One region of the Azospirillum himalayense genome, then DNA from elsewhere that is predicted to be linked to it. Evidence: predicted binding sites of a transcription regulator. Region 1 holds the regulator's gene; each other region holds the start of a gene.
The links. Region 1 encodes LexA, which represses DNA repair genes until DNA is damaged. Its sites were predicted from a motif close to ATGTTCTANTTTGGTTC; they were not measured.

Region 1 (7,861 bases):
GGTGCGCGCACCGCCGATGTGGAGAAAGCCGGTGGGCGACGGGGCGAAGCGGGTGACGACGGTCATGGGAGGCTCAATTCCAGGTTCGGCGCTGCTACAGTGCTGCGGCGGCCGAGCGGCTGCTGCTGCGGTGCGACTGCGGTGGTGCGGTGGTGTAACACATTAAGGGCGCCGGAGGCATTTGCCTTGCGCGCATAGGCGACAGTATGGCCCACGGGGTTGAAGAGGGCATGGCCGGAGGTTTGGCGGCGGAGGAGGGCGATGCCGGTCCTGTCCGTCGCGGCGTCGGCACGCGCCTTCTCGTTGCGGTGTTGGAATGCCTCGCCGCGGAACGGGAGCGCTGGGCGTTGTGGCTGCCCGTGGGGACCGGGGCGGGTGTGGCCCTGTATGTCGGCCTGCCCGCCGAGCCGCCGCTCTGGCTGGGGCCGGGCGCCGCGGTCGGTTGTCTGGCTCTGCTGTGGCTGGCGAGGCGGCGTCTGGCGCCGGTCGTTCTGCTGCTGGGGCTGTTGAGCGTCGCTCTGGGTTTCGCGGCAGCGCAACTGCACAGCGTGGCTGCGATGGCGCCGATGCTGACGCGCGAGCTTGGGCCGGTGCAGGTGACCGGGCGGGTGCTGGCAGTCGAGCGGCAGCCCACCGGCACGCGGTTGATGATCGGCGAACCGACGGTGGAGCGCTTGACCCCGGAGGCGACGCCGGCGCGGGTCCGCCTGCATCTGCCCGCCAAGGTGGCTCCGCCGGAGGCCGGGACGGTGGTCCGGCTGCGCGCCATGCTCCACCCGCCGGCCGCTCCGGCGGAGCCGGGAGCCTTCGACCTGCAGCGGCGGGCCTATTTCGAAGGCTTCGGCGCGGTCGGCTTCGTCATGGGCGCTCCCATCGCCCAGGAGGCGCCACCGCCCGGCGGCTGGCGCCGGGTGACCGTGGCCTTCGAGCGGGCGCGTGCCGCCATCGCCGAGCGGGTGCGCGCCGTCGTCGCCGATTCCGCGGAGGCCAGCGTCACCGCCGCCCTGCTGAACGGCGACGCGGCGGCGATTCCCGAACCGATGATGGACGCCTTCCGCGACAGCGGGCTGGCGCATCTCCTGTCCATTTCCGGCCTGCATGTGGGCATCGCCGCGGGGATCGTCTTCTGGGTGGTGCGGGCGCTGCTGGCGCTGGTTCCCTGGATCGCGCTGCGCTGGCCGATCAAGAAGATCGCGGCGCTGGCCGGCATCCTCTCGGCCATCCTCTACACGCTGCTGGTGGGGGCGCCCCTGCCGACGCTGCGGTCGGTGCTGATGACCGGTCTCGTCATGGGCGCGGTCATCGCCGACCGGTCGCCGATCAGCATGCGGCTGGTCGCCTTCGCCGGCCTCGTCACCGTCCTCTACGACCCGGAGGGGATGCTGGGGCCGAGCTTCCAGATGTCTTTCGCGGCGGTCATCGCCCTGATCGCTGCTTTCGAACGCTTCACGCCCTGGGCGGTGCGCCGGCGGCGCGAGATGGGCTGGCTCGGCCGGGGAGCGATGACGCTGGGCGGCATCGCCTTTTCCAGCGTGGTGGCTACGGTCGCGACGACGCCCTACGGGCTCTACCATTTCCAACAGGTCGCCTTCTACGGCGTGTTGTCCAACATGGTGGCGATCCCCATCACGACGGTGTGGATCATGCCCTTCAGCCTGCTGTCCTACCTGCTGCTGCCCTTCGGGCTGGAGGGGTCGGCTGTGACGGCGATGAGCTGGGGTGTCCGGCTGGTCATCGAAACGGCGGAGCGGACCGCGGCGCTGCCCGGAGCGACGGCGTTCCTGCCGGCCATGCCGGACGCCGCCATCGCGGCGGTCACGCTGGGCGGGCTGTGGCTGGCGATCTGGACAAGGCGCTGGCGCTGGCTGGGGTTGGTGGCCTTGGCCGGCGGGCTGGTCGCCCCGGCCGTCGCGCCGCGGCCCGACATCCTGGTGTCGGAGGATGGAAAACTGATGGCCGTGCGCGGCGCGGACGGGATTCTCAGCCTTTCCATCGCCAGCGATGGGCGGGTCGCCAGCACGTGGAGACGGCGCGACGGCATGGAGAAGCCGGAGGAGACGGCCGGCCAGGATGTCTGGCCGCTCGCCGGGGTCAGCCTGGACGGGCGGCTGCGCTGCGACGCACTGGGGTGCCTTTACCGCGCGCAGGGGAAGACGGTGGCGCTCCTGCGCCAGCCGGATGCCTTGCCGGAGGATTGCGCGGTGGCCGATGCGGTGGTGACCGCGACCCCATCGCGCGGGTGCCGGGCGCCGCTGGTCATCGACCGTTGGCAACTGCGGCGGGAGGGCGCGCACACGCTCACCCTGTCGGACGAGGGCATCCGGGTTGAAAGCGTGCGCGGTCGGCGTGGCGACCGCCCGTGGACGATGGGGGGAAGGACGATGGGCGGAACGCCGACCGATGGAAGGACCGGGGCGCGCTGAACCGCCGCCCCGGAGCATCCTGGTCAGTACTTCCGCACCAGACCGACGAGGCGGCCCTGCACCCGAACGCGGTCGGCGCCGAAGATCCGGGTCTCGTAGGCGGCGTTGGCCGGTTCGAGCGCCACGGTGTTGCCCTTGCGGCGCAGACGCTTCAGCGTGACCTCGGCGTCGTCGACCAGGGCGACGACGATCGAGCCGTTCTCCGCGCTGTCGCAGCGCTGGATGACCACGGTGTCATGGTCGAGGATGCCGGCCTCCACCATGGAATCGCCGGCGACTTCCAGCGCGTAGTGGTCGCCCATGCCGAGCATGGCGGCGGGAATGTCCACGAAGGCGGAGCCGTCGCGCAACGCCTCGATGGGCGTGCCGGCGGCGATCCGGCCGTAGAGCGGAAGCTGGACCGATTCGGACGCCGGGTTCGCCTCCCGCCCCGCGAAGCTGAAGTCGCCCTTGATGACGTTGGGCTGGAACTTGGCGCGCGGCGGCCGGGTGCGGGCGGTCTCAAGCCCCTCCGGCAGGCGCAGCACCTCCAGCGCGCGGGCGCGGTGAGGCAGGCGGCGGATGAAGCCGCGCTCCTCCAGCCCCGTGATGAGGCGGTGGATGCCCGACTTGGACTTCAGGTTGAGAGCGTCCTTCATTTCGTCGAAGGAAGGGGACACACCGCCCTGTCCGAGCCGCTCGTTGATGAAAAGCAGCAATTCATGCTGCTTGCGCGTGAGCATTTGTGCCTCCCGGCCGGTTCCGCACTAGATATGGAACAAAAGCAAAACGTTCCATCTTGTTCTAGTTTGGTTCTTAACCCCCGTCAAGCCCTACGGATGAAATCAATCGCAAATCCACGGGCAGGACTCCCAAAGGGATGGCCAAAGGGATTGCAGGTGCGGAAGGGATTAAAGCGACAGGACACCGCCGCTCAGCGGGATCACCGTCACACGGTCGCCCACGGCGGCGGCGGTTGCCTGCGGTTCGCGGACGATCAGGGCGTCAGCCCGGGCCAGCCGGGACATCATCGCGCTGTCCTGGCGCGGGAAGGGCGTGGCGACGGGCTCGCCCTCCGCTCCGGTGGACAGGGTGGCGCGCAGGAAATCCGTGCGGTCGTCGTTGGCCTTCAGCGGCGCGCCGAGCCGCGCCGCGAACGTGGCGTTCTCGGCGGGCAACCCCTGGAGACGGTGAAGGACGGGCACCAGGAACAGCAGGGCGGCCACCCCGGTGGACACCGGATTGCCCGGCAGGCCGAGCAGCGGCATGCCGTTCGCCGTCCCGAAAATCAACGGCTTACCGGGCTTCATGGCGACACGGTAGAAGTCCAGCGACAGCCCGCCCAGCACGTCGCGCACATGGTCGTGCTCGCCTTGCGAGGCGCCGCCCGTGGTCACCAGCAGGTCGCAGCCGGCCGCCCCGGCGGCCATGGCGGCGAGATGCTCCGGATCGTCCTTGGCCACGCCGAGATTGTGGGCGACGCCGCCCTGGCTGGCGACCAGAGCGCACAGGCCGAGCGCGTTGGAGCTGACGATCTGGCTCGGCCCCAGCGGATCGCCGGGCAGGGCGATCTCGTCCCCGGTGGCGAGCACGGCGACCCGCGGGCGGCGGTGGACGCGCAGCCAGGGCAGGTTGGCCGCAGCGGCCAGGGCGACGTCGCGGGCGGTGAGCAGCCGTCCCTTGGGAAGCAACTCCTCTCCCGCGGTGAAGTCCAGGCCGGCAGGGCGGATGAAGCGGCCCGCGGGCACGGCGCGCCCGACGCGCACGCGGTCCCCGGCGTCCTCGCAATCCTCCTGCATCACCACGGCGTCGGCCCCGGCGGGCAATGGCGCACCGGTGAAGATGCGCACGGCCTCGCCCGCGCCGACCGTTCCGGCGAAGGCGTGGCCGGCCGCGGACTCGCCGATGCGGCGCAGGGTGACCGGCGCATCCGCCGAAGCCGGGACGATGTCGACGGCGCGGACGGCCCAGCCGTCCATGGCGGCGGCGGCGAAGGGCGGCTGGGTCAGCCGGGCGACGGCGGGCTCCGCCAGGACGCGCCCCAGCGCGTCGGGCAGCGGCACCGTCTCCGCCGGCAGGGCGGTGAAGGCGGCGAGGATGCGGGTGCGGGCTTCACCGACCTGCAGCATCAGACCGCGCTCCCCCAGTCGCCGCTCTTGCCGCCGGCCTTGTGAAGCAGTTTCACCTCGGTGATGGTCATGCCGCGGTCCACCGCCTTGCACATGTCGTAGACAGTGAGTGCGGCGACCGACACGGCGGTCAGCGCCTCCATCTCCACGCCGGTTTGACCCCTGAGCTTGCAGGTGGCGGTGATGTCCACGGCGTTGCGCTCGGGGTCGCAGGTCAGGTCCACCTTGACCGACGTCAGCATCAGCGGGTGGCACAGCGGGATCAGGTCCGGCGTGTGTTTGGCCCCCATGATGCCGGCCAGCCGGGCCACCGACAGCACGTCGCCCTTCTTGACGCCGCCTTGCAGGATGAGCGCCAGCGTTTCCGGCTGCATCAGGACGGAGCCGCGGGCGGTCGCCGTGCGTTCCGTGTCGGCCTTATCGGACACGTCCACCATGACCGCGCGGCCTTCGGCGTCGAAATGGGTGAAGCCGCTTGCGGGCTGGTCGGTCATAGGGGTTTCTCCATGAACAGGCTCAGCGGGTCCGGACCGTAGGGGCCGAACGGGCCGCGGTCGGCGAAGCCCTGCTTGCGGTAGAGGGCGATGGCCTCGTCCTGATACACGCCGGTTTCCAGCAGCAGCAGGGACAGGCCGGCGGCGCGGGCCTCGTCCTCGATGCGCTCCAACAGGCGGCGCCCGATCTGGCCGCCGCGCGCGGTCGGCTGGACGAACATCCGCTTGACCTCGCCATAGCCGCCGTCGGTGTCGATGCGCATGGCGCCGCAGCCGACCACGGTTCCCGACCGACGGGCGACCAGGAAACGGATGTCCGGCTTCGCCAGCGCTTGCAGGTCGAGCAGATGGTTGCTCTCGGCCGGGTATAAATCGCCCAGATAGCGGTCCAACTCCTCGATGAGCTGAACCACCTCGTCCTGGAGCGGGCTCTCACGGGCAATGGTCACGTTCGGCACGGCGTCGCTCCTCCCCATTGCTTTTTATTTGGTGTCAGGTGAGCAGGGCGCGGGTGGCCGCGCTCACATCTTCCTGCCGCATCAGCGACTCACCGACCAGGAAGCAGCGCGCGCCGACCGCCGCCATGCGCGACAGGTCCGCCGGGCTGTAGAGACCGCTTTCGGCGACCAGCATCCGGTCGGCCGGTACGTGGGCCGCCAATTCCTCGGTCGTGGCGATGTCCACCGCCAGAGTCTTCAGGTTCCGGTTGTTCACGCCGAGAAGCGGGGTCTTCAACGCCAGGGCGCGGTCCAGCTCCTCGCGGTTGTGCACTTCGACCAGCACGTCGAGGCCCCAGGCGATGGCGGCATCCTCGATCTCCGCGGCCTGTGCGTCGCTCAGCGCCGCCATGATGATCAGGATGCAGTCGGCGCCCAGCGCGCGGGATTCGGCGATCTGGTAGGGATCGACCATGAAGTCCTTGCGCAGCACCGGCAGGTCCACCGCGGCGCGGGCGGCCAGCAGATAGTCGTCGCAGCCCTGGAAATAGGGCTCGTCGGTCAGCACCGACAGGCAGGTGGCGCCGCCCTCGCGGTAGGCGCGGGCCAGTGACGGCGGGTCGAAGTCGGGGCGGATCAGGCCCTTGGACGGGCTGGCCTTCTTGATCTCGGCGATCAGGCCGTAGCGGCCCCCGTCCACCGTGCGGCGCAGGGCGCGGATGAAGCCGCGCGCCGGGTCGGCGCTGCGGGCGGCGTCCTCCACCGCGGACAGCGGACGGGCGGACTTGCGGGCTTGGACCAGCGCGCGCTTGTCGTCGCAGATGCGGGTCAGGACGTCGCTCATGGCGCGGCAACCGGTTCGTTGGTGATGGACGAATTGGTGATGGACACGAGGTGCTGGAGCACGGCGCGGGCCGCACCGCTGTCGATGGCGTGGCGGGCCTGCTCGACGCCCTCCTTCAGGTCGCCGGCCTTGCCCGCCACATGCAGCGCGGCGGCGGCGTTCAGCAGCACGATGTCGCGGTAGGCGCCCTGGACGCCGTCGAACAGCGCGCGGATGGCCTCGGCGTTCACATGGGCGTCACCGCCCTTCAGAAGCTCGGGCCGGGCACGGAAGATGCCGGCCTGTTCCGGCTCGATCTCGAACACCGTGACCTCGCCGTCCTTCAACTGGGCGACGGTGGTCGGGCCGGTGGTGGTGATCTCGTCCAGCCCGTCGGAGCCATGGACGATCCAGGCGGCCTCCGACCCCAGCCGCTTCAGCACATGGGCCAGCGGCTCCACCCACTGCTTGGCGTAGACGCCGAGAAGCTGGCGCTTGGCGCTGGCCGGGTTGGACAGCGGACCCAGCAGGTTGAAGATGGTGCGGGTGCCCAGCTCGACGCGGGTCGGGCCGACGTTGCGCATGGCGAGGTGGTGGCGCGGCGCCATCAGGAAGCCGATGCGCGCGTCCCACAGGGCCTTGCGCACCAGACCCATGTCGCAGTCCAGGTTGACGCCCAAGGCACCCAGCACGTCGGCGGCGCCCGACTTGGACGACATGGCGCGGTTGCCGTGCTTGGCCACCGGCACGCCGCAGGCGGCGATGACGATCGCGGCGGCGGTGGAGATGTTGTAGGTGCCCGACCCGTCGCCGCCGGTGCCGCAGGTGTCGATGGTGCCATCCGGGGCCTCCACCGGGATCGCCTTGGCGCGCATGACGCGGGCCGCCCCGGTGATCTCGTCCACCGTCTCGCCGCGCACGCGCAGCGCCATAAGGAAGCCGCCCATCTGCGACGGGGTGGCGTTGCCCGACATGATGATGTCGAAGGCCAGCGAGGCCTCTTGCTCGCTCAGGGCGTTGCCGGCGGCGACCTTGGCGAGGATCGCCTTCATGTCGGTCAGGTCGCCGTGCGGCGCGGACGGCGTGCTCATGCGGCGGTCTCCAGCCGGCGGGTCGTGTTCAGGAAGTTTTCCAGGATCTTGTGCCCGTGCTCGCTCTCGATGCTTTCCGGGTGGAACTGCACGCCGTGGATCGGCAGCTCGCGGTGGGACAGCGCCATGATCAGGCCGTCCTCCGTCTCGCCGGTCACCTCCAGGCAGGCGGGCAGGGTGGCGCGCTCGACGATCAGCGAATGGTAGCGGGTGGCCCGGAAGGGCGAGGGCAGGTCCTTCAGGACGCCGCGCCCCTGGTGGAACATGCGGTCGACCTTGCCGTGCATCGGCACCGGCGCGCGCAGCACCGTGCCGCCGAAGGCCTGCCCGATGGCCTGATGGCCCAGGCACACGCCCATCAGCGGAACGCCGGCCTTTGCGGCGGCGTCGATCAGCGGCAGGCAGATGCCCGCCTTGTCCGGGTCGCAGGGGCCGGGCGACAGCACGATCCCCTCGGGGCGGAGCGCCATGGCCTCCTCCACCGT
Region 2 (7,861 bases), on a different contig from region 1:
CTTCGAGCGTCCCGTAATAGGCGACGCCGCCCTTGGTCGACAGGGCGCCGCTCCACACCGCGAAGCGCTCCGGCCGCGACCAGACGATCTTGCCGGCCGCCGCGTCCCAGGCGATGAAGTTGCCCATGCCGCCGTGCGAGTTCGGCGTCGGGTACATCGACACGGTCGAGCCGACATAAGCCTGACCGGCCGTGTAGGAGACGGAGAACGGCTCGTAGTCCATGCAGATGTGGTTGGTCGGGACATAGAACAGGCCGGTGTCCGGCGAGAAGGAGGCCGGCTGCTGGTCCTTGGTGCCGAGAGCCGCCGGGCACACGGCGGCGGTGTTCTTGTCCTCGCCGTTGGCGAAGGTGCTGTATTTGTCGACGACGTTCGGCCGCCCGGTCTTCATGTCGACGTCGGTCGCCCAGTTGACCGTCGGGTCGTATTTCTGCGCGACGAGCAGTTCGCCGGTCGCCCGGTCCAGGGTGTAGGCGAAGCCGTTGCGGTCGAAGTTGACCAGCACCTTGCGCTGCTGGCCGTTCATGTTGATGTCGGCCAGGATGTTCTCGTTGACACCGTCGAAGTCCCATTCATCGAACGGCGTCTTCTGGTAGACCCACTTCGCCTCCCCGGTGTCGGGGTCGCGGGCGAAGATGGTCATCGACCATTTGTTGTCGCTCTTGGCCCGGTCCTTGTCGACGGCCCGCTGAGTCGGGTTCCAGGTGCCGGGGTTGCCGGTGCCGTAATAGATCAGGTTGAGCGCCGGATCGTAGGTGTACCATCCCCAGGTGGTCCCGCCGCCGCGCTTCCATTCCTCGCCCGGCCAGGTCGAGACGCCGAGATCCTTCTGCCCGATGGGCTTGCCCATCATCATCGTCTTCGACGGATCGATCTTCACGTCGGCATCGGGACCGGTCGAGAAGGCCCGCCACACCATCTTGCCGCTGTTCGTGTCGTAGGCCGTCAGATGCCCGCGCACGCCGAACTCGCCGCCGCTGATGCCGACGAAGACCTTGTCCTTGACCACCAGCGGGGCCGCCGTCAGGGTCTCGCCCTTAGTGTGATCGCCGTTCTTGGCCTTCCACATCTCCTTGCCGGTCTTGGCATCGAGAGCGACCAGCGTGTTGTCCGCCTGCGCCAGGAAGACCTTGCCGTCGGCGACCGCGACGCCGCGGTTGACGGTGTCGCAGCACATCACCGGGATGACGGTCGGGTCCTGGACCGATTCATATTTCCAGATGACCCGCCCCGGGTTGTTGAGGTCCAGCGCGAAGACCTTGTTGGGGAACGGCGTGTGAATGTACATCACGTCGCCGACGACGATCGGCCCGCCCTCATGGCCGCGCAGAACCCCGGTGGAGAACGACCACGCCACCTGAAGATTCTTGACGTTGTTGGTGGTGATCTGGTCGAGGGGGCTGTACCGCTGCCCGGCATAATTGCCGAGCTGGGACGCCCAGTTGTTGGGGTTCGCTTCATTCTTGAGAATACTGTCGTTCGCAGAAACCGAGCCGGCTGCGACGACAGCAACAGACGCCAGAAGCCAGCGAGACAATACCTTCATGACGATCCCTCCCGTGATGGCGCTTATTGTTTACCCAAAAACCAATGGGCTTCTTGCTTATGAGCGCAGCGCTGAGTGCAAAAGGGCGTTGTCGCGCGGATGTTGTCGCGCGGTATGTTCGGTTCTGAATTCAATATTCAGAAAAGCTGACGCCAAATTGGTACTTAATGCTATATTGGGACCATCTTCTCGTCAAGGCTCTGCCGAATAGAAAACGTCAAACAATCGTCTTGTGCCAGATTTATCCAGAACTGACCGCAAATTGGGAGTAAGAGATTAATCCTTCAAAACAGGATTTTGTAACGTATTTATTTGCAGTTTCGAGCGCGAGTTTTGTGCAGAGCAACAATATTTGCTGCAAAGCAGCGCGGCCCGATCCGTGGCGCCGGCTGTTGATGGGTGTGTTCCGGCCTTCGTCCGCCTTGGCGGAAGCTCCGAAGGCGCCGGCTCATCGAGCTTTCGTACAGGAAACGCGAACCATGTTTGAACTGGTTCTGGTGATCTGTCTGGCCGTGCGGCCTGACCAGTGCGCCATCGAGCGTCCACTCTCCCGCGAACGGTACCCGACCGCGGTGGAATGCACGCGCAACAGCTACGTCCACGTCGTGCATTGGCTCATGGAGCATCCCAACTGGAACGTCCGCCAATGGCGGTGCGAGCAGCCGGGGGCCTGACGCCAGCGCAGGTTGCTTCAAGGATACGAAAGACTTCACTCAACGTTCCGTTGACCTGCGGCGCGCCGGCTCCAGACTTGCGCGAAGGCTTCTCTGGACCTTGCGGCCCGTTCCGTTTCATCCGCTGCACCAACGGCTTTGCAAACTCCCAACGTTTAGGCATTGGTTAACCTTCGATGCCTAATGATTCGGCGCCCTGTGGTTTGGCTCATTTCCGAGCAGCCGGAATCGCGCAATCCTGTCCCCGTCCTGGGCATGGCATGCGGCTTGCTCTCGCTGATCCACACGATGTTGGCACAGCCGTGCCGTTGCGTTTTGGAGCGCCCGATGTTTGTTACCCTGTCGATGATCTTCTGCTTGGCGTCCGACCCGACCCAGTGCCAGACCATCAACCCGATGGTTCCCGACACCGAACCCCTGACCATGTCGAGCTGCCCGATCGCCGGTCAGATCGAGAGCGCCAAGTGGATCAACGACCACCCGAAGTACGAGCTTCAGCGCATCCAGTGCACGGTGGGCAAACGGTTCAAGCAGCAGGGCGCGTGAGGGTTTGACGGGGGACGGCTCGGTGCCGTCTCACGCCAGCGCCGCGGCCCGGCGCAGGTCGGCCACGAACTCCGCCTGCGCCCGCTGCCGCTCCTCGTCTCCCGGAAGCCTCAGCAGGTAGGAGGGGTGGACGGTGACGAAGCCGTTCCACCCGTCGAAGGCCATCGGACCCCGCTCGCGCAGAACCGCGACGGACCGGCCGCTCAGCGCCAGGGCCGCGGTGGCCCCCAGCGCGACAACGAGGCGGGGGCGGACGAAGCCCAGCTCCGTCATCAGCCACCAGCGGTAATGCTTGACCTCGCCAGTGGTGGGGGACTGGTGGATGCGCCGCTTGCCGCGCTGGACGAATTTGAAGTGCTTGACCGCGTTGGTCAGGTAGAGGCCGCCTCGGTCGATGCCGGCCTCCTCCAGCGCGGCGGTCAGCAGTTGGCCGGCGGGGCCGACGAAGGGACGGCCCTCGCGGTCCTCCTGGTCGCCCGGCTGCTCGCCGACGATGGCGATGGCGGCACCCTCCGGCCCCTCGCCCAGCACCGCCTGCGTCGCGCCGGGCACCAGCGGTTCGGAGCGTTGGATCAGGCGGTTCAAGTCGCCGAGGCTTTCCGGGGCCTGCCGGGCCATCGCCGCCACCGCCTTTTCGGGCATGCGGCGGCGCGGGATGGCGGCCTCCGCCTCCAGCATCGCCTGGACGCGGGCGGGGGCGGAGCGGACCATGGCCGGGATGGCCGCCGTCTCCGGCATGTTGGCCCAGTATTTCCGCGGCATCTCCGCCCGCATGGCCGTCGGGTTGACCCGCGCCGGGTTGAAGGTGCTCTCGTAGTAGCGTTGCCAGCCCTCGGCGAAGCGGTCATCGGTCCAGGAGTCCGGGCGCTCCGCGGGCGGGCCGGTCATCAGGCGTTGGCGGTCCCAGTGCAATGAGCCCTTCGGCGTCAGGATCGTCCACATCATGCTTTCGAAACGCTCGACGAAGAAGGGGGCGACCGCCTCGACGATGTGATGGTCGGGCTCGAACCACGCGACGTAGCGCTCCTCGCCGTTTGGATCGGAGAGCGCGCGGAAGCGCAGGAAGGCGTGCATCTTGTGGATGTCCCGGCGCACCGCCTTGTCGAGCCGTTCCAGCCGGTGCACCAGCGGGTCGGCGTGCTGGTCGAGCAGCGCCCGCTCCCCGTTCAGCGCCCGCCAGACCAGCCGGTAGAGCAGGGCGTAGCGTTCCGGATCGCTGTGGCAGACGACGGCTTCGATCAACTGTCCGACCGCCTGGGGCAGGAAGACCGGGGCGCCGTTTTCGGAAGCGGGCGCCGCATCGTCGCCGAACAGCGACGGCGCGCCGACGCTCCACAGCACCTCGTCGGGCGCCGTCCGGGCGGCGGCGAGGCGGCGCACCGCCCGGCGGAAGCCGTCGAGGTCCGCCCCTTCCCGCAAGGTGATCGTGCGCATCGTCAGAACAGGCTCAGCTGGCTGGACGGTGTGACCAAGCGCTGGCGCAGGTCCAGCCGGTCGGTCAGCCCGCCCACGGGGTGGTAATCGGCGGCGATCAGGAAGGGGCGGGCGCGGCGCAGCCCGCTCGACAGCCGCCCCAGATCCTCCATGCGCAGGCGGGTGTGGCGGCGCGCCGACAGGATCTTGTCGACGGCGCGCGCACCCAGCCCCGGCACCCGCAGCAGCATCTCGCGGTCGGCGTGGTTGACGTCGACCGGGAAACGCTCCCGGTTCTTCAGCGCCCAAGCCAGCTTGGGGTCGATGCTGAGGTCGAGCATCCCGCCCTCGCCACCGGACGCGATCTCCTCCACCGTGAAGCCGTAATAGCGCAGCAGCCAGTCGGCCTGATACAGCCGGTTCTCCCGCTGCAGGGGCGGCGGCTTGACCGGCAGCACCGAGCTGGCCTCCGGGATCGGGCTGAAGGCCGAATAGTAGACGCGGCGCAGCCCGTAGCGCTGGTAGAGCGTGCCGCTGGTCTCCAGGACCGAGCGGTCGGTGGCGTCGTCGGCGCCGACGATGAGCTGGGTGCTCTGGCCGGCGGGGGAGAAGCGGCGGCGTTCCTCCTTGGCCTCGACGATGCGCTCGTTGACCTGCCCCATCACCGCCTTGATCGTGCCGCCGTTCTTCTCCGGCGCGAAGGCCTTCAGGCTGTGGTCGGAGGGGAGTTCGAGGTTGATCGACAGGCGGTCCGCCCACAGTCCGGCCTGCTCGATCAGCCAGGGGCTGGCCTCAGGGATGGTCTTCAGGTGGATGTAGCCGGCGAAGCCGTGGTCGCGCCGCAGGGTCCGCGCCACCAGCATCATCTGCTCCATCGTGTGGTCCGGCGAGCGGATGATGCCGGAGGATAGGAACAGCCCCTCGATGCAGTTGCGCTTGTAGAAGCCCAGGGTCAGTTCCACCACCTCCTCCACCGTGAAGCGGGCGCGGCGGACGTTGGAGGAGCGCCGGTTGATGCAGTACACGCAGTCGAACAGGCAATGGTTGGTCAGCAGGATCTTCAGGAGCGAGACGCAGCGCCCGTCCGGCGTGTAGGCGTGACAGATGCCGGCGCCGGTCGTCGAGCCCAGCCCCTCCTTGCCGCCGCTGCGCGGCTTGGCGCCGGACGAGGCACAGGAGGCGTCGTATTTCGCCGCATCGGCCAGAATGCCGAGCTTCTCGATCAAGGCGTCGTCCATCGTCCCATCCCACGGTGCTTGCGTGTTCTTAATATGTTCCCATGGGGTGAGGAGGCAAGCGGCGTGTGCGGCGCTGGGTGGGACAAAGTCCGATCAGGGTCTCTGTGGCAATCTTGGATGGCAGCGAAGCGGGACCACATATCCGGGATGACCAGGAATCCGCCGCACCGGCTCGGCCGTCGCACCGTCCTCTCCGCCACCGCCGCGTCCCTTGGCTGCGCCCTGACGCGCCCTCTGCTTGCTGCCCAACCCGCGGCCGGGACCGCGTTCGACCCGGCATTGCTGGACCGCGCGATCAAACGGGCGGCGGGGCTCGACCAGATCCACGCGCTGGTCATCGGGCGGAACGGCACGGTGGTGTCGGCGGAGGCCTTCCGGGGGCCGGCGGTGAACCGCGCCGTCAACGTCAAGTCGGTGTCCAAAACCATCGCCGCCTCGCTCGCCGGCATCGCCATCGACCGCGGAGTCCTTCGCGGCGTCGATGTGCCGTTGGCCGAGGCGGCGCCGGGACTGGTTCCGGCAGGCGTCGATCCGCGGGTGCGGCGGATCACCATCGCCGACCTTCTGACCATGCAGGCCGGTCTGGAGCCGACCTCCGGGCCGGGCTACGGCCGCTGGATCAACAGCCGCAATTGGGTCGTCGACGCGCTGCGCCGCCCCTTCGTCACCGAGCCGGGCGCTCGGATGCTGTACTCGACCGGGAGCTACCATCTGCTGGGCGCGGCGCTGTCCAGCGCGTCGGGGCGCAGCCTGCTTGACTTGGCGCGGGAGTGGCTGGGCGAGCCGCTGGGAATCGAGGTGCCGTCCTGGACGCGCGACCCGCAGGGCTTCTATCTCGGCGGCAACAACATGGCGCTGTCGCCGCTCGACCTCTTCCGCTTCGGCGAGTTGTGGCGGCAAGGCGGCCTGTGGAACGGACAAACGGTCATCAGCGTCGCCTGGGTGGAGGCGTCGTGGGTGCCGCGCACGCGCTCTCCCTTCTCCGGCGACGAGTACGGGTACGGCTGGTTTCTCGCCGAGGCGAAGGGGTATCGCATCGCCTACGCGCGCGGCTACGGCGGGCAGATGCTCTATCTGGTGCCCGGCCTGGGGCTGACCGTCGTCGTCACCTCCGACCCCAGCCGGCCGGCGCGGTCGGACGGTCATGTCGGCCTTCTCAACGCCCTGCTGACCGACGCGATCATCCCGGCGGCGGAAATGGCCTGACCGACCGGCGGGTCAGGCGGACAGCGCATCGCTGTGCAACCGCCGCATCACGTTCCGTCGCGGCAGCCAAGCCACCAGCACGGCCCCGACTGCTGCCATCGCGGCGACGGTGCCGAGGAAGGCGGCCAGGGGAACAGCGCCTCCGGGGAGGGGCGCGCCGTCGGCAAGGCTGGCGACCACCGCCGCGCCGCCGGCCCAGCCGAGCGGCACCGCGACCGCGGCGACCGCGGCGCCCAGGAGGACGAATTCCAGCACCACCGCCTGGACCATCGAACGCCGCCCGACCCCGAGGGCGTGCAGGATCGCCATCTCTTGAAGCCGCCGCCGGGCGCTGCTGGCGATGGCGCCGAGAAGGACCACGGCCGCCGCGCCGAGGGCGACGGCGGACAGGCCGTCGAGAAGCCCGCGCACGGTCTGGACGGTCGAACCGAGCGTGTCCAGAACCTCCGCCACGCGGATCGTGGGGGCTTGCGGGATCGCCCGCACCACCGCCTCTTCCACTGCGGGAACCGCTTCGGGCGGCGACCAGACGGCGGCAACAAGGCTGTGCGGCGGCGGTTCGGGGAAGGGGGAGAGGAGCACCGGGAAGTCCAGGTCGAGCCGCGTCCAGTCGATGCGCCGGAGATTGGCGACCGTCGCGGTCACCGGGCCGCCCGCCAGGGCCAGCGTTAGGCTGTCGCCCAGCGCCAGCCCCAGCCGGCGGGCGACCTGCGCGTCCAGCGAGGCGAGCGGCGGGCCGGTATAGCCCTTGGGCCACCAACTCCCCGCGACGATCCGGTCGGTGGCGGCGGGGCGGTCGCGCCAGGACAGGCCGCGGTCGCCGCGCACCGCCCAGCCGACGGAACGCGGGACGTCCGCCTCGGTGATGGCGGCGCCGTTGAGGCGGCTTATCCGGGCGTGGAGGAAGGGTGCCGTCTCGACCCGCCCGACGCCGGGCAGGGCGGACAGGCGCTTGCTCAAGCCGATGCCGTCCGGCGGTGGAACGTTCAACACGATGACGGAGGGCGTCTGCGTCGGCAGCGTCGCCGCGACATGGCCGGTCGCCGACCGTCCGACAACACCGACCGCCACCAGCAGGGTCAGGCCGATGCCCAGCGCGACGGCCACCGGGACCGTCGGCGCGCCGGGCCGCCCGAGGTTGGCGACGGCCAGCCGGACCGCCGCCCGCCGCCCGCGCGCCAGTCTGCGGGCCGCCCCGGCGAGCCCCCGCCCCAGCAGCGCGAACGCCGCCCACACCA
Region 3 (7,861 bases), on a different contig from region 1:
TGGCCGACCTGATCGTTCCGGCGGAGCGCGCCATGGTGACCGAGCGGTTGACCGCCGTGCAGGGCGGCTCCGACCCCGCCGCTCCGCTGGAGGTGCGGCTGTCCGGCGGGCGCGAGCTGGTGGCCCAGCTCTACGCGCGGCGGCTGGGCGGGGTGGGGCCGGTAGGGGCGGCGGGGCTGATCCTGCATTTCATCGACATGACCGAGCGCAAGGGGCTGGAGGCCCAGTTCGCCCAGTCGCAGAAGATGCAGGCGGTCGGCCAGCTGGCCGGCGGCGTCGCCCACGACTTCAACAATCTGCTGACCGCGATGATCGGCTTCTGCGATCTGCTGCTGCTGCGCCACAAGCCGGGCGACCAGTCCTTCAGCGACATCATGCAGATCAAGCAGAACGCCAACCGCGCGGCCAACCTCGTGCGGCAGCTCCTGGCCTTCTCGCGTCAGCAGACGCTCCAGCCGCGCATTCTCAGCGTGACCGACGTCCTGGCCGAACTCGGCAACCTGATGCGCCGGCTGATCGGCGAGAACATCGAACTGAAGATGCTCCATGGCCGGGACATCGGCTACGTCAAGGTGGACCAGAACCAGCTGGAGCAGGTCATCATCAACCTCGTGGTCAACGCGCGCGACGCCATGGCCGGGGGCGGGCGGCTGACCATCGTCACCTCCAACCATGTGGTGGAGCAGGCGCAGCGCCGTGAGCATGAGACCATTCCGCCCGGCGAGTATGTGTCCATCGAGGTGATCGACACCGGCTGCGGCATTCCCAAGGAGAATCTCCAGCGCATCTTCGAGCCCTTCTTCACCACCAAGGGGGTGGGGTCGGGCACCGGGCTGGGGCTGTCCACCGTCTATGGCATCGTCCGCCAGACCGGCGGCTTCGTGCTGGTCGAGTCGGAGAAGGGGGAGGGGACGACCTTCACCATTCTGCTGCCCCGCCACAAGGGCGAGGCCCGCCCCGACCAGGGCGAGCCGCGGGAGCGGCGCGGCAGCGACCTGACCGGCTCCGGCACCATCATGCTGGTCGAGGACGAGGACGCCGTGCGCGTCTTCTCCGCCCGCGCGCTGCGCAACAAGGGCTATCAGGTGCTGGAGGCCAAGAACGGCGAGGCCGCGCTGCAGCAGATCGGCACGGACGGCAACCGCATCGACCTGCTGATCACCGACGTGGTGATGCCGCAGATGGACGGCCCGACCCTGGCCCGCCATGTCCGGCAAATGCGGCCCGACATGCGGGTGATCTTCATCTCCGGCTACGCCGAGGACCGTCTGGGCGAGATCGACGGGGTCGAGGTCGCCCATTTCCTGCCCAAGCCCTTCTCCCTGAAGCAGTTGGCTTCCAAGGTGAAGGAGGTCATCCGGGACGGCAAATAGCGGCGGCCTGGGGGCTGCGGCGCCGTCTATCCGACGCGCCAGCCGTGATAGGCCCAGCGTTCCGTTCCGGGAACGTCGAGAGCCTCCCACCCGTGACGCCCGGCGCCGATCGGGCGGTCCGACAGGACGAGCGCGCCCGGCGCCAGGAAGGGTTCGATCAGCCCGCCGATCCACTGGCGGATGCCGTCCTCGTCGTCTTCCTGCGCGCTGCCGATGTCGGTGTGGGCCAGCCGCACGCTGCCGCGGAAGCACTCCGCCGCGGCGGGCAGCGTGTTCCGGAAATCGCCCAGGAACAGCCGGTCCTCATCCGGGCGCAGGGCGGCGGGAACGCGCGCCCACATGTCGAAGACCAGGATGTCGCGCGGCGGGAACAGGCCGCGCAGATGGTCGTAGGTGCGGCCCTTGCCCAGACCGACCTCCATCACCAAACCAGGGGTTCCCGCAACGCAGCCGGCGGCCCAGCCGAGCGCGACGCGCTGGGTGGTGAGGCGGTCGATCATGCGGTCGAGCGTGGAGTGGACGGTCGTCATGCGTGGCTTTTCGGGGTGTCGTTGGAGGGGCATCTCCTCTTGAACGCCGCAGTTAAAATTCCGTTGCATGGCGCCGGATCGTCCCCAACTTGCGATGAGAACATTCGCGGAACTTAGAGCTTTGCGCAGGGGAACAAAGCTGGTACATTCCCTCTCACTGAATGACCGTTGGTGAGATCGTTGGCCCTGGGGCCGCGGATGTGATCTAACAAGGGGAGACGGGCATGTCGTCCGCACAGCTTCGTTTGGTCGAGAAGGATTCCATGGATAAGCAGAAGGCCCTGGATGCCGCTCTGGCGCAGATCGAGCGCGCCTTTGGCAAGGGCTCGATCATGAAGCTCGGCGCCCGCGAGAACACGGTCGAGACGGAGGTCGTTTCCACCGGCTCGCTCGGCCTCGACATCGCGCTGGGCATCGGCGGCCTGCCGCGCGGCCGCATCATCGAGATCTACGGGCCGGAGAGCTCGGGCAAGACGACGCTGGCGCTGCACGCCATCGCCCAGGCCCAGAAGGGCGGCGGCACCTGCGCCTTCGTGGACGCGGAGCACGCCCTGGACCCGTCCTACGCCCGCAAGCTGGGCGTGAATGTGGATGAACTGCTGATCTCCCAGCCCGACGCCGGTGAACAGGCGCTTGAGATCGCCGACACGCTGGTGCGCTCCGGCGCCGTCGACGTGCTGGTGGTCGACTCGGTGGCGGCGTTGGTGCCGCGCGCCGAGCTGGAAGGCGAGATGGGCGACAGCCACGTCGGCCTGCATGCCCGCCTGATGAGCCAAGCGCTGCGCAAGCTGACCGGCTCCATCGCCAAGTCGAACTGCCTGGTGATCTTCATCAACCAGATCCGCCTGAAGATCGGCGTGATGTTCGGCAACCCGGAGACGACGACCGGCGGCAACGCGCTGAAGTTCTACGCCTCCGTCCGTCTGGACATCCGCCGCATCGGCGCGATCAAGGACCGCGAGACGGTGGTGGGCAACCAGACCCGCGTGAAGGTGGTGAAGAACAAGATGGCCCCGCCGTTCCGCGTGGTCGAGTTCGACATCATGTACGGCGAGGGCGTGTCGAAGGTGGGCGAGCTTCTCGACCTCGGCATCCAGGCCGGCGTGGTGGAGAAGTCGGGCGCGTGGTTCAGCTACGACGGCACCCGCATCGGCCAGGGCCGCGAGAACGCCAAGAACTACCTGCGCAACAACCCGGCCACGGCCGACGCCATCGAGGCGAAGATCCGCGGCAACGCCGGTCTCGTCGCCGACGCCATGATGGGTACCCCGGAAACCGACGGGGACGCTGCTACGCCGGAGTGATCCGGTCGCTCCGTCGCCGACAGGATGGCCCCTCTCCGGTTCGCTGGAGGGGGGCCTTTTCTTTGTGCGGAGAGGCGGAGAAGTGCGGAGAGGCGGAGAATTGGTTCCGCTTAGAACGGAACGATCAGGCGGCCCCAGGCGCGGGTGTCCTTGCCGCCATAGTTGGTCTCGCTAACCGTGCGAGTCAGGTAGCCCTGCAGGATCACCTTGTCGAAGTTGTAGCCGGCCAGGGCGCCCAGGGCGATCTGGTCCTGCTTCCGGTATGTGGAGGTCGGCTTGTTCAAATCCCAGGAGGCGAAGCCGACCGGGCCGACCGTCCACTTCCCGAAAGTCTTCGTGGCGGTGACGTCGATGTTCAGGAAGTCCGGGTTGAGCGTCCGCGATTCCGAACGGGTGTGGATGCCGTAGATCGTGTTGGCGGTCAGGTTCCAGTCGTCGGCGGTGTAGCTGATGCCGAGGCGCTGGTTGATCGAGGTCGAGTCGAAGCCCAGCTTGTTGCCCACCGGGAGATAAACGCCCAGCAGGTAGCTGACGCCCAAGCCGTTCCCCAGGTCCCACGCCAGCTGGCCCGCGAGGAACGGGTTGTAGATGCCGCTCGTGTAATCGCTGTTCTGAACGCCCACGGCAAGTGCTGGCAGGGCGGCCAGCAATTGAAGGCGGGCGCCCAGGACCTTGGCGGGCGTCGCCCAGGCCAGCACCGGGATGTTCACCGCCAGCGTGGTGTCGGGGGCGCCGTTCTGGCCCTCGCGGACGCCCCAATCGAAGGTGTCGACGAAATAGACGCCTTCCGGCAACGGTGCGCCGACCGCAAGGCCGATGGTTTCGCCCGGTTGGGTCACCGATCCCGCCAACGCCGGTGAGCCCGCCGTCATGCACAACGCCGTCATGCAGGCGGCTGCCGCGACACCGCTCTTGAAGGCCAGAGAATCAATGGATTTGCGCAGCTTGGAGCCAAGATCATTCAGCATCGTGTTTGTTCTTTCCATATGCAGTGTCGTCCCCTGCAAGTCCCTCAAGGGCTTCTTGTGCCATGTTGACCAATACAAAGAGAAAACCCTTCAGTATCGGTCGGTTATCTTCGTGTGATGTTTGCTAATACGCTTGATGTGATGCGGGGGCGCAATGGTACTTTCGTTTGTGGAATCGCCTTCATGCGATGAATTCCATTTCGCACATGCAAAATTTCTGTGCCTTGAATGATAGGGTTGAGAATGGATGGAGGATGCGCTGGTGGGGTTCGCATCTTGCCCCTTGTGCATAAGTGCAATTGGTAATGATCTGAAAATAAAAGACAGTGGATTTCTGTGAAGATTCTTTAAATTATTGCGTAATACTAAAGAACAATACGGCCGATTCGAAGCATTAAGCTTCTGTTGTTGATGTCTTTGCAATGCAGCATGGGGATTTCGGTGCAAATAGGACTTTCGATCAAACGGTATTCAAAGATGACGCGCGTTGACTGCGCCGCTTGGGCCGGCCCTGTCGGGGGTGGAGCGCGAGGCCCGTGCCATCGCGGTCCGCAGCCCCGCTGGCACTCTGTGGACAGCCACACCAACTCACGTTAAAAGCACGGTTCGGCCGCGAACAAGGCCGCGCCGCCGATTGTAGCCGACCGTAGCCGGAGCCTGGACAGCTTATGAAGACCGCCAACGACATCCGCCGCACGTTCCTGGACTTTTTCGCGAAGAACGGTCACCAGATCGTGGAGTCGTCGCCGCTGGTTCCGCGCAACGACCCGACGCTGATGTTCACGAACGCCGGCATGGTGCAGTTCAAGAACGTCTTCACCGGGGCGGAGCAGCGGCCCTATTCGCGCGCGACCACCTCGCAGAAGTGCGTGCGCGCGGGCGGCAAGCACAACGACCTGGACAACGTCGGCTACACGGCACGGCACCACACCTTCTTCGAGATGCTGGGCAACTTCTCGTTCGGCGACTACTTCAAGGACGACGCGATCGCCTTTGCCTGGAACCTCGTGACGAAGGAGTTCGGGCTGCCGGCGGACAAGCTGCTGGTCACCGTCCACAGCTCCGACGAGGACGCGGCGGGCATCTGGCGCAAGGTCGCCGGCCTGTCGGACGACCGCATCATCCGCATCCCGACCGACGACAATTTCTGGCGCATGGGCGACACCGGCCCCTGCGGTCCCTGCTCGGAGATCTTCTTCGACCACGGCCCGCACATCGCCGGCGGTCCTCCGGGTTCGCCCGACCAGGACGGCGACCGCTTCATCGAGATCTGGAACCTCGTGTTCATGCAGTATGAGCAGCGCGGTCCCGACGACCTGATCGCCCTGCCGAAGCCGTCGATCGACACCGGCATGGGGCTGGAACGACTGGCCGCCGTGCTCCAGGGCAAGCACGACAACTACGACATTGACCTGATGCGGGCGCTGATCGTGGCCTCCGCCGAGGCGACGAAGACCGCCCCGGACGGCCCGCACGCCGTCTCGCACCGGGTCATCGCCGACCATCTGCGTTCCTGCTGCTTCCTGATCGCCGACGGCGTTCTGCCGTCGAACGAGGGCCGCGGCTATGTGCTGCGCCGCATCATGCGCCGCGCCATGCGCCACGCCCACATGATCGGCGCGCGCGAGCCGCTGATGCACCGCCTCGTCCCGGCGCTGATCCAGCAGATGGGCGACGCCTATCCGGAACTGAACCGCGCACGCGCCCTGATCGTCGAGACGTTGAAGCTGGAGGAGACCCGCTTCAAGCAGACGCTGGAGCGCGGCCTGCGCCTGCTGGAGGACGAGGTCGGCCGCCTGGGCGAGGGGCAGCCGCTGCCCGGCGACGTCGCCTTCAAGCTGTACGACACCTACGGCTTCCCGCTCGACCTGACCCAGGACGTGCTGCGCACCCAGGGCCGCCCGGTCGACGAGAGCGGCTTCAAGGCCGCCATGGACGAGCAGCGCCGCAAGGCCCGCGAGTCCTGGGCCGGCTCGGGCGAGGCGACGACCGAGAAGCTGTGGTACGAGCTGAAGGACGAGCTGGGCGCCACGGAGTTCTTCGGCTACGACACCGAGGTCGCCGAGGGCAAGGTGACCGCCATCGTCAAGGGCGACGCCCGCGTCGAGCAGGCCGCCGCCGGGGACGAGGTGCTGGTCATCGTGAACCAGACGCCCTTCTACGGTGAATCGGGCGGTCAGGTAGGCGACGCCGGGGTGATCTTCTCCGCCGAGGGCACCGAGGTCGCCGTCTCCGACACCCAGAAGAAGCTGGGCGCCGTCTGGGCCCATGTCGGCACGGTCACCAAGGGCACGCTGAAGGTCGGCGACGTGGTTGAGCTGCGCGTGGACACGGAGCGCCGCTCGGCCATCCGCGCCAACCACTCGGCCACACACCTGCTGCACGAGGCACTGCGCCGCCGCTTGGGCGAGCATGTCACCCAGAAGGGTTCGCTGGTCGCCCAGGAGCGCCTGCGCTTCGACATCAGCCAGCCGACCGGCCTGACCCCGGCGGACATCGCCGCGGTCGAGGACGAGGTGAACCGCCGCATCCTCGGCAACAGCGAGGTCGTCACCCGCCTGATGTCCCCGGACGAGGCCCGCGCCTCCGGCGCCATGGCCCTGTTCGGCGAGAAGTACGGCGACGAGGTGCGCGTCGTCTCCATGGGCGGCCCGCACGGCGAGCTGGACCGCGACTACTCCATCGAGCTGTGCGGCGGCACCCACGTCCGCCGCACCGGCGACATCGGCCTGTTCAAGATCGTCGCCGAGGGCGCCGTCGCCGCGGGCGTGCGCCGCATCGAGGCGCTGACTGGCACCGGCGCCAAGGCCTGGCTGTCGGAGCGCGATCATCTGCTGACCGAGGCGGCGTCCGTCCTGAAGGTCCGTCCGGAGGACGTCCCGTCGCGCCTCGCCGCGCTGGTCGACGAGCGCAAGAAGATGGAGCGCGAACTGGCCGAACTCCGTCGCCAAGTGGCGATGGGCGGTGGTGCCAAGGCCGAGGGTGGCAGCGAGGCCAAGGACATCGCGGGCGTCAAGTTCGCAGCCCGTGTGGTCGAGGGGCTGCCGGCCAAGGACCTGAAGCCGATGGCCGACGAGCTGAAGAAGCAGGTCGGCTCCGGCGTCGTCGTTCTGATCGCGTCGAACGAGGGCAAGGCGTCCATCGTCGTCGGCGTCACCGACGACCTGACCGGCAAGATCAGCGCCGTCGATCTGGTGCGCGTCGGTGCGGAGGCTCTGGGCGGGAAGGGCGGCGGCGGCCGTCCGGACATGGCCCAGGCCGGCGGTCCGGACGCCGCGCTGGCGCCCGCCGCCGTCGAGGCCATCGAGAAGGCGGTGGCGGCGAAGGCCGCCTCCTGACCAACCTCCGGCGAAGGCCGCCTCCTAACCGCGTTTCTCGTCCGAGGGCACCGGCTCCAACGCGGGTGCGCTCGGCGGGTGCTGGCGAATGACGAGGCCGGGGCGGTCGGGAATGCCGTAGCGCCGGTATTCCCGCGCCAACTGTCCCGTCAGGGCCAGCCCGGCCATGCGGATGTCCGCGGCCAGCGAGGCTACCGGCGCGTCCAGCGTCTTGGGGCGATTCCGCTCCACCAGGACATGGCCCAGCCACGCCGCGCCGTAGCCGACCAGCGGCGCCGCCATAAGCGCCCGCCAGTCGCGGCGGGCCAGTCCCACCCCAAGCAGGGCTGCAGCTGACAGCGTGCCGAC
Region 4 (7,861 bases), on a different contig from region 1:
GTGCCCTTTCCGTGGTTGATGGTGCCACCGTCTTGGCGGCCTTTTTCTCCGCGCGCACGTCGCGAACCGTGATCCCCGTCCGTGCTCGGTCCCATAGAGATCGAACCTGCTCTGGGTCGTCCAAGGTGGCAAGTTCGACAAGCACGGACCGGCTCACACGCGATGGGTCCTGTCGGTACTCGTCCAGGATTTCGTTCGGAAGCCGCAGAACAGAGAGGCGTCGTGAAACCTCTGCTTCCGTGCAGCCCAACAGAACGCCAGCCTCTGCCATCAGGTAGTCGTGCTGGTCGATAAGCCGCTGAACGCTTCGCGCCAGATCCACGGCGTCCAGATCGACGCGCTGGACGTTCTCAATCAGCGCGATCTCTTCCGACCGACCCTGCGTAATGATGGCGGGGATCGTCTTGCGGCCGAGAAGCTGATGCGCTCGCAGCCGCCGCTCGCCAGCCACCAGCATATAACTTCCCGGCGTGCCGGCCGGCTTGACGAGCACCGGCTGCTGGAGCCCATGTTTGTCGATGGATGCCGCGAGGGATTGAAGTGCGGCATCATCGAAGACGGTGCGCGGCTGGTCCGGGTTCGGCGTGATCCGCTCCACGTCAGCCTCGATGAGGCGGGGGAGGGTGCCGGACAGGCCGAACAGCTTGTCCGTCTCCGCCGATTCCTCTCGGGCTGGGTTGGCCGCTTGGACCTGGGCGCGAGTGTTGCGCTGGAACTTAGGCGCCATGTGCAGCCTCCGTGGCAGGAGCTGTTACGCCCATGAGGCGGCGCGCAATTTCCACGAAGGTCTCCATTCCTGGAGCACCTGGATCTCCGGCCAGCGTGATCATGTTGGCGGCCGCAGCTTGGGAATACACGGTGGAGCGGGGGATCGGGTCGAACATCGAGAACTGTGCCCCCCAGATGGCGTGCAAATCATCCAGCGATGCCTTGTCCTGCGATTGCCGGGCGGAATACATCGTCGGGACGATACCAAGGATCTCCAGGTCCGGATTGGAGCGGCGTCGGATTTTCGCGATAGTTTCGCTGAGCTGATCAAGCCCCAGGATCGCGTGCGCCTCTGTCTGGCAGGGGATCAGGAGGTACTGGGCCGCCACCAACGCGTTCGACGTCACCATCCCGAGAGACGGGGCACAGTCGATGACGATGAAGTCGTAGGAGCCCCGCACGGCTTCCAGCATATCGGCCATGGTGTTGATGCCGGTGGGGTCGTGGTAAAGCTCCCCCTCCGCGGCCGCCAGGGCGATGCTCGCCGGAACGACATGCAAGCCCTCCACCTCCGTTGGCAGGATCACGTCTGTCAGCGAGGCTTTGCCGGTGAGGGCATGGTAATGGGTCTTGCCCTGCTTGGTCAGTTCTACCACGCGGGCCTGCGGAATGCCGACGTGCACCGTGGCGTTGCCTTGAGAGTCGGCATCGACCAGCAGGACTCGGTTTCCTGCACGGGCCAGAACGTAGCTTAGGTTGACGCTGGTCGCGGTCTTGGCCGTGCCGCCCTTCTGCAAAGCGACAGCAATGGTGACGGCGGGGCGTGGTTCGGTCGACCGATCAAGGCCGAGCCGTGCGATCATGAGGGCGCCGGCGACATCGCGCGGAACCTTTTCGGTGCCGCGCTCCCAGCGGGAAATTTTCTGCTTATCGTATTTGCGCCCTAAGAGTTCGTTCAGCCAGGTAGCGAACTCGGGCTGCGTCTTCCCAAGGCGGTCCCGAAGGTCCCGCAGATCATCTCCGGTCAATGCCCCCTCCACCAAATGAGGGGTGCACCTTATGGAGTGGAATCTACTTGGTCAAGGGTATCTACTAGGGTGGACTCCGGCGCCGAAGCCAGCGTTGGAACTTCCCTACGCTGGCTTCGGCAGAAGGCGCTCTGGGACCGGCGGCCTGGATGGATGGAGAATGAGCCCGCCCTTGTCATCCGCCTCTTCGACGTTCCCGTCTTCGTAGACCGAGAGGGCATAGCGCAATGCAGTGCGGAACTCTGGTTTAAAGGCCCGGAGGCGGCTTCGATAGGTTGAGTCGTCTTCGTCGCGGCGGCCGGTGCCGAATTGCTCATACAGCGCGACCCAGCTGACTGGAGTTGGCTTTTCCAGCACATGGAGCCGGTAGGCCAGCCAGATATAGACGTCGATGGCGGCGCTTTTCCCGGCGATGGCACGAATCGCAGGCTCCCAGACTGGAACCGGGTGATCCTTCAACATGCGGAAAAAGCTATCGGAAAGTTGAACGGTGTCGTCCCAGAGCGAGCCCTGGCCATCCGTCGCCCGCAAATTGATGGCGTTGCGGACAATGCTGTCATTGGTGTGGCCGCTGGCCATGGCTCCCTTGTAGGGGCCGTCATAATCGAAGGTTAGCTTGCAGCGGCTGATGCGTTCTGCCTGATTCTTCACCTCGCGATAGGTCGCGCCACCGGAGGAAATGTCCATCCGTTCCAGCCAGTTGTTCATTGACCGGCCGAGTTCTACGACTGGAGAATTGTTCCGAAGAGCTTCGGTTTGGAGGTATAGGAGAATAAGTCTGGCTTTGGCCCCATATGGAACGCCGATGAGTTCATAATCATTCGCCGAGCGTGGGTTCTTGACCTTGGGACGGCGTCCAGGCTCGATGAGCAAAGACATGCTCCCGTTGGAGCGCACCCATGGGAGATCATCTGCCAAGCGGCGATGGGGGAGGGAGGTCATGCAGAAGCCGGAATAGGTGATTCCGGTCTCGTTACTTTCCTCTTCAAGGATGGATGTGGCGACCTGGAAGAACGGGATTTCTTCCTTTGCGATCATCTGACGCGCGGCATCGCGGCCATGCGTGCGGATCAGCTTATGGACCGCTGCCATGTCATCCCCCTTCATCTTGTGCTGAGTGGATCATGGCGACGACCGGGGTGCAATTTGGAAGATCCCTACGCAGGCTATTTGAGAGTCTATTTGAAAGAATCTATTTGATTAGTAGGGAAGTTCCACGGGAAAAGCCGATTCGCGTAGGGATGTTCCGGGACTGGCGTAGGGATATTCCGTGCTTCGGACTGGGGAGAATCGTCCGAATCGTAACCGTAGGGAAGTTCCAAAGGCGGTGTTCCATCCCCACTGATTCGGGGGCGGAAGCGTAGGTAACTTCCAAACTGGCTGTCGATCTTTTGCCGCACTTCAATGGCAACTCAAATTCAGCGTAGGGAAGTTCCGCAGTCTTGAGAGCATGGAATATCCTGGGACGCTCGGCACTCAGGTCGCGTTGCTCGGTCAAGCCCGCACCACTGGCACGTCGTCCAGCTCCGTCGTGTAGCTGGGCGACCGGCTGTCCTGCCGCATGCGCCACGCTCGGCCGATGGTGGCCGCCGGCACCAGCGTGTCGCGGCCCATCCGGCTATTGATCGCGTCCATAGCCGCCATGAGGCGGGCGCCGCGCGCCCGATCGGCGGCGGCCAGCAGGTCCGGCTGTACCTTGGACACCGGCACCAGCCCGGTCAGGATCACCCCGGCCTTGGACATGGCAAAGCCGTCGCGCCAAATCCTGCGGGCGCCGGCAGTCGCCGCGGCGATCAGCGCGAAGGTGTCGTCGGTCGCCGGTCGCAGCTCGACGGTCGCGGCGTTGCTGTAGGCCGGGCCCGGCCGGAAGGGCGACGTGTGCATGAAGACCTGGAGAGCCTCCGCAGCCAGCCCCTCGGCACGCAGCTTCTCCCCGGCCCTGGTCGCATAGGCCGCCACCGCCTCCCGCATCGGCTCCCACTCCGTGATCGGCTGGCCGAAGCTGCGGGTAACCGCCGTCGTCTTGCGCGGCGCCGGCGCCTGATCGAGCGGCAGGCAGGACAAGCCGCGCAGTTCGTAGACGATTCGCTCCCCAACCACCGTCAGCACCTGCCGGGCGCGACGGGGCTCCATGTCGCGCAGGTCCGCCGCGGTCTTTACCCCCAGCATGCCCAGCTTCTCCGCAGAGCGCCGGCCGATGCCCCAGACGTCCTCGACCGGCACCACGCGCAGCACATGTTCGCGCTCCGATTCGCCGCCCAGGTCGCAGACCCCGCTGTCGTCCAGCAGCGCCTTCTTCGCGGCATGATTACTGACCTTGGCGAGCGTCTTGGTCGGCCCGATCCCGACACAGGTCGGAATGCCGGTCCACCTTCGGACCGTCGCCCGGATCTCTGCGGCATAGGCCAGCAGGTCCCGGCCCTCGAAGCCGCTCAGGTCCAAAAAGCTCTCGTCGATGCTGTAGACCTCCAACCGAGGCGTGAAGCTGCGCAGGCAGTCGGTCACTCGGGCCGACAGGTCGCCATACAGCGAGTAGTTGGAGGACAGCACCCGAACCCGATGCTGGCGGACCAGTTCGCGCACCTCGAACAGCGGCTGGCCCATCTTCACGCCCAACGCCTTCAACTCGGCGGAGCGGGCGACGAAGCACCCGTCGTTGTTCGAAAGCACACCGACGGGCACACCCTCTAGCCGGGGATCGAACACCCTCTCGCAGCTCACATAGAAATTATTGCAGTCCACCAGCCCGTAAACCCGCGGCGGCGCCATGGCCATCACCGCCGATGCAGGCGGATGGTGCTCGTGATCACGCCCCAGATTTCAAAGTCGGGCCGGTCGGTGACCTCGACCGGACGGTATGCGGTATCATCCGAATCCGGCACCAGCCACACGCGGGCGCCACGCTTCAGCAGACGCTTGCACGTCAGTTCTCCATCCAACACTGCGACGATCACGTCATCGTGACGCGCGGTCAGCGACCGATCGACAATGGCAAGGTCGCCGTCATGGATGCCGGCCCGGACCATGGAATGACCGGAGACACGCAAGGTGAAGGTGGCGGAAGGGTGGGGCACCAGCACCTCGGCGAGATCGATTCGGCCTTCCACATAGTCCGCCGCGGGCGACGGGAATCCCGCCGGCACAACGGCCTCCACAGACACGACCTGGCACGACCGCATCACAATCGGCTCTGGCGCCTGCATGCTCCCCTCCACCCACCTGACCTTGTTGGGAGGATGGCGCGGGAAAAGAACTTTTCAAGAACAAAGAGTCATTGACACCGAAGCTGAGACTGCGGTGACCATTTCCGCCGCCATGGCACTTCCGGCTCTGGGGCCGCAACGCTGGCTGGGCTATAGTTGGCGGATCAGGAATAGGAGACGGGTTTCCCGGAGATGAAAGTTGACCTCCTTATCGATGGGGAGAACTTCCGCCCATCCTATTGGCCGTCGATCAAGGCCGCAGCGATACAGTTGGGCCGGGTGCGCTCCGTGATCGCCTTCTCCTGCATGGAAACAGGTTGGAGTCGGGTTGAGGGCGTAGAAGTTCGACATGCTCCTGACTTGAGTGGGAGAAACGCGGCCGATTTCATGCTGGCGATGCACGCCGCAGTGCTTGCGGAGCGCAAGCGGGTGAAGTCGGTCATCATTGCTTCTGGCGACGATGGATTCGGGGCCGTAGCTCGGCGCCTCAAGGGGGAGGGAGTGAAGGTGTTTGCCTTCATCCCCCTGATGGATCGGCTTCCCCGCCGACTCGTCACGAACGCGGATCTGACCGTCGTCCTCCCACCTGTGGACCCGCTGTTGCTGAAGGCCTCGGATTTGGACCTGGATGGCGGTTGGTCCGCCGACACCGTGCGGTCGGTGCTGGGAATCTGCCCGGCCGACAAGGATGGGTGGATCTCGCTGAAGACGGCTCGTCGCGCGCTGATCGCATCCGGCCTGATAACCTTGGAGACGAAAAAGTTCATATCTCGCCTGAAGAAAGCGGGGTGCGAAGTCGTGTCGAATGGGCAAACCGGTATGGTCCGGGTGGTTGCTGAGCCATCATCAGCAGCGACCTGAACTGCTGGCCACCAGAACGAGCACCCAGCTATTGCGATGGGGTGTGTTCAGCACCTGCCGGTTCGGCCAAGCATCGCACAGGATCGGCGTCACGCGGCGGACAACCAGTTCGCCGCACAGGTGGTCACCATGCGCCTTGAAGGCCGTGTCAGCGCTTCGCACATCACCCGACTGGATGATGGACAGAGGAAGGGAACGCCGGATGCGCGTCGAGCGATGCACGCATGAAACGCTTGATGATTTGGCAACGTTGCGGTGGGAACTGTGGCCGGAGGCGCCGATCGCGACCCACCGCACCGAAGCTGCGGATGACCTCGTCGCTCCGGAGCGAGCGGCCGCATTCATCGTACGGGACGAGGACGGGGTAGCTGTAGGCTTTGCGGAGGCCTCGTTGCGCCGGGACTATGTGAATGGATGCGAGACCTCACCAGTCGCGTTCCTGGAGGGAATCTACGTGCGGGCCGCACAACGGAAGCGGGGCGTCGCCCGCCTGCTCATCCAGGCTGTCGAAGGTTGGGGAAAGGAGAAGGGCTGTTCGGAGTTCGCCTCCGACGCGGACATAGGGAATGATGTGTCCCGACACATGCACGCCGCGCTCGGCTTTGAAGAGACAGAACGCGTCGTTTTCTTCCGCAAGGCGCTGTGACGAAGTGGCTGCTCCGGGACGGTAAGCAGGCAGGAACAGAGGGCCACCGGGACAAACCCGGCGGCCCCGGCGAGGGCGGTGAGGTGAGGAGCAGTCACGGCGAGTCCCTCACTTCCGCAGCAGCTTGTCCTTGGCGGCGGACCCGGCGCTGGAGCCGACCCAGTATCCGACCACCGACGTCGCCATGGCGGTCAAGGCGCCAAGCATGATGGAGACGGTGGTTTCCTGCCCCGGCGGGATGGATTGCGTCAGGACGAGCTGGAGCACGTAGCCGAAGGCGAGCAGCACGATCACCGAGACGATGGGTGCGCCCCAGGAGATGCGGCTGCCGGCCTTCGCGAGCTCGACCGTTTGGGCGCGGGCGCTCGCCCGGTCCTCGTTGTCCAGCCGAAGCAGCGCCACGACCTGATCGCCCTGCTGGCGGTACAGTTCGGCGAGCATGGCGGGATCGTCCTTCACCGTGGCCGCCGCGTGAGCCGCACCTTCCGGGGTGGTGATCGGCAGGCCGGTCACGGCGGAGACGACGGACACCGCGGCCTCGCCGACCTTCTGCGCGGTCTCGCCGGAGTCGAGGGCGGCCTTGGCGACCTCCGGCAGCAGCACCGGGGCCAGGGCGGAGATGATGGGAATGAGCAGTGGCAGCATGATGGGTGCCCCTCCTTTGGGCATGAAAAAGGCCGCCGGGCGGGATGCCGGGCGGCTGAGTTGAGTAGAAACGCTTAACTTTTCAGGTTTTACGGTGTCTTAGGAGAACCGGCTGTACGAAAAACCTTCTCGCCTTTGCGGACATCACGAACCTCTATAAAATAATAAGCACCTCTATCATCGAGTCTACGCTGAATTAATTCCGCCACCTCTTGAAGTATCTCACCATAGGCACTGCGATCTGATACTTGATCAGGCGGACATAGAATCATGCATTGCAACTCATAGTCCATGTCATACTCCTGGGGTGGCGGCAATCAAGCCATTCCGCAACCCAAGGGCGTTCAACGTAGTTGCATTGAGAATATGTTCAGTACCTTAGGTCATACTTGGTTGGGATGTCCGTCAGATCCACTGCCCAGCCAGCGAGATCGTGGTGCGGAACACGATCCGGCCGGAACGGCAGTGTTGCCGGCCGGGTTAAACCTCCATGGACACACGAGCTTCCGGAGCCCGGTTTCAGCGGCTCCTCCAACTTCGGGAAAACGCCTTCAGACGGGCACGGTCACTGCAGGAGCAGAGCCGGGAGCTGGTCGCGCGATCGGTGCAGGCCCGGCTCGAAGCACAGGACATACGTGCCAGATCTGCGGACCGGCGGCAGGGGTGAGCGATTGTCAGAATGGTGCGTCAAGCGCATCCTGACCGGGTGCACAGGTCGATGGAGCCCGGCATGCCCAAGCCCCAATACAGCAGCAGGCTCATGGTCCAAG

Region 2: the regulator LexA is predicted to act here: its motif matches at 5,440-5,456, upstream of ACFPMG_RS19285 (putative DNA modification/repair radical SAM protein).
Region 3: the regulator LexA is predicted to act here: its motif matches at 2,035-2,051, upstream of recA (recombinase RecA).
Region 4: the regulator LexA is predicted to act here: its motif matches at 4,987-5,003, upstream of ACFPMG_RS24790 (LexA family protein).

Annotation. Positions count from the first base shown of each region.
Region 1 is NZ_JBHSLC010000012.1:16,207-24,067, reverse strand. It holds gene gltX (glutamate--tRNA ligase) at 1-66, opposite strand, end outside; gene ACFPMG_RS10200 (ComEC/Rec2 family competence protein) at 231-2,423, shown strand; gene lexA (transcriptional repressor LexA) at 2,447-3,145, opposite strand; gene ACFPMG_RS10190 (molybdopterin molybdotransferase MoeA) at 3,314-4,531, opposite strand; gene moaC (cyclic pyranopterin monophosphate synthase MoaC) at 4,531-5,025, opposite strand; gene ACFPMG_RS10180 (GNAT family N-acetyltransferase) at 5,022-5,483, opposite strand; gene trpC (indole-3-glycerol phosphate synthase TrpC) at 5,518-6,306, opposite strand; gene trpD (anthranilate phosphoribosyltransferase) at 6,303-7,376, opposite strand; gene ACFPMG_RS10165 (anthranilate synthase component II) at 7,373-7,861, opposite strand, start outside.
Region 2 is NZ_JBHSLC010000040.1:18,465-26,325, reverse strand. It holds gene ACFPMG_RS19305 (methanol/ethanol family PQQ-dependent dehydrogenase) at 1-1,546, opposite strand, end outside; gene ACFPMG_RS19300 (hypothetical protein) at 2,026-2,220, shown strand; gene ACFPMG_RS19295 (hypothetical protein) at 2,548-2,766, shown strand; gene ACFPMG_RS19290 (UdgX family uracil-DNA binding protein) at 2,797-4,200, opposite strand; gene ACFPMG_RS19285 (putative DNA modification/repair radical SAM protein) at 4,203-5,417, opposite strand; gene ACFPMG_RS19280 (serine hydrolase domain-containing protein) at 5,565-6,623, shown strand; gene ACFPMG_RS19275 (ABC transporter permease) at 6,636-7,861, opposite strand, start outside.
Region 3 is NZ_JBHSLC010000118.1:270,248-278,108, reverse strand. It holds gene ACFPMG_RS33215 (PAS domain S-box protein) at 1-1,373, shown strand, start outside; gene ACFPMG_RS33210 (class I SAM-dependent methyltransferase) at 1,400-1,903, opposite strand; gene recA (recombinase RecA) at 2,128-3,207, shown strand; gene ACFPMG_RS33200 (transporter) at 3,318-4,175, opposite strand; gene alaS (alanine--tRNA ligase) at 4,844-7,513, shown strand; gene ACFPMG_RS33190 (Mpo1-like protein) at 7,538-7,861, opposite strand, start outside.
Region 4 is NZ_JBHSLC010000081.1:136,713-144,573, forward strand. It holds gene ACFPMG_RS24770 (ParB/RepB/Spo0J family partition protein) at 1-727, opposite strand, end outside; gene ACFPMG_RS24775 (ParA family protein) at 717-1,736, opposite strand; gene ACFPMG_RS24780 (replication protein RepA) at 1,842-2,828, opposite strand; gene ACFPMG_RS24785 (Y-family DNA polymerase) at 3,231-4,505, opposite strand; gene ACFPMG_RS24790 (LexA family protein) at 4,511-4,939, opposite strand; gene ACFPMG_RS24795 (NYN domain-containing protein) at 5,132-5,800, shown strand; gene aac(6') (aminoglycoside 6'-N-acetyltransferase) at 6,003-6,446, shown strand; gene ACFPMG_RS24805 (hypothetical protein) at 6,555-7,091, opposite strand; gene ACFPMG_RS24810 (hypothetical protein) at 7,181-7,384, opposite strand.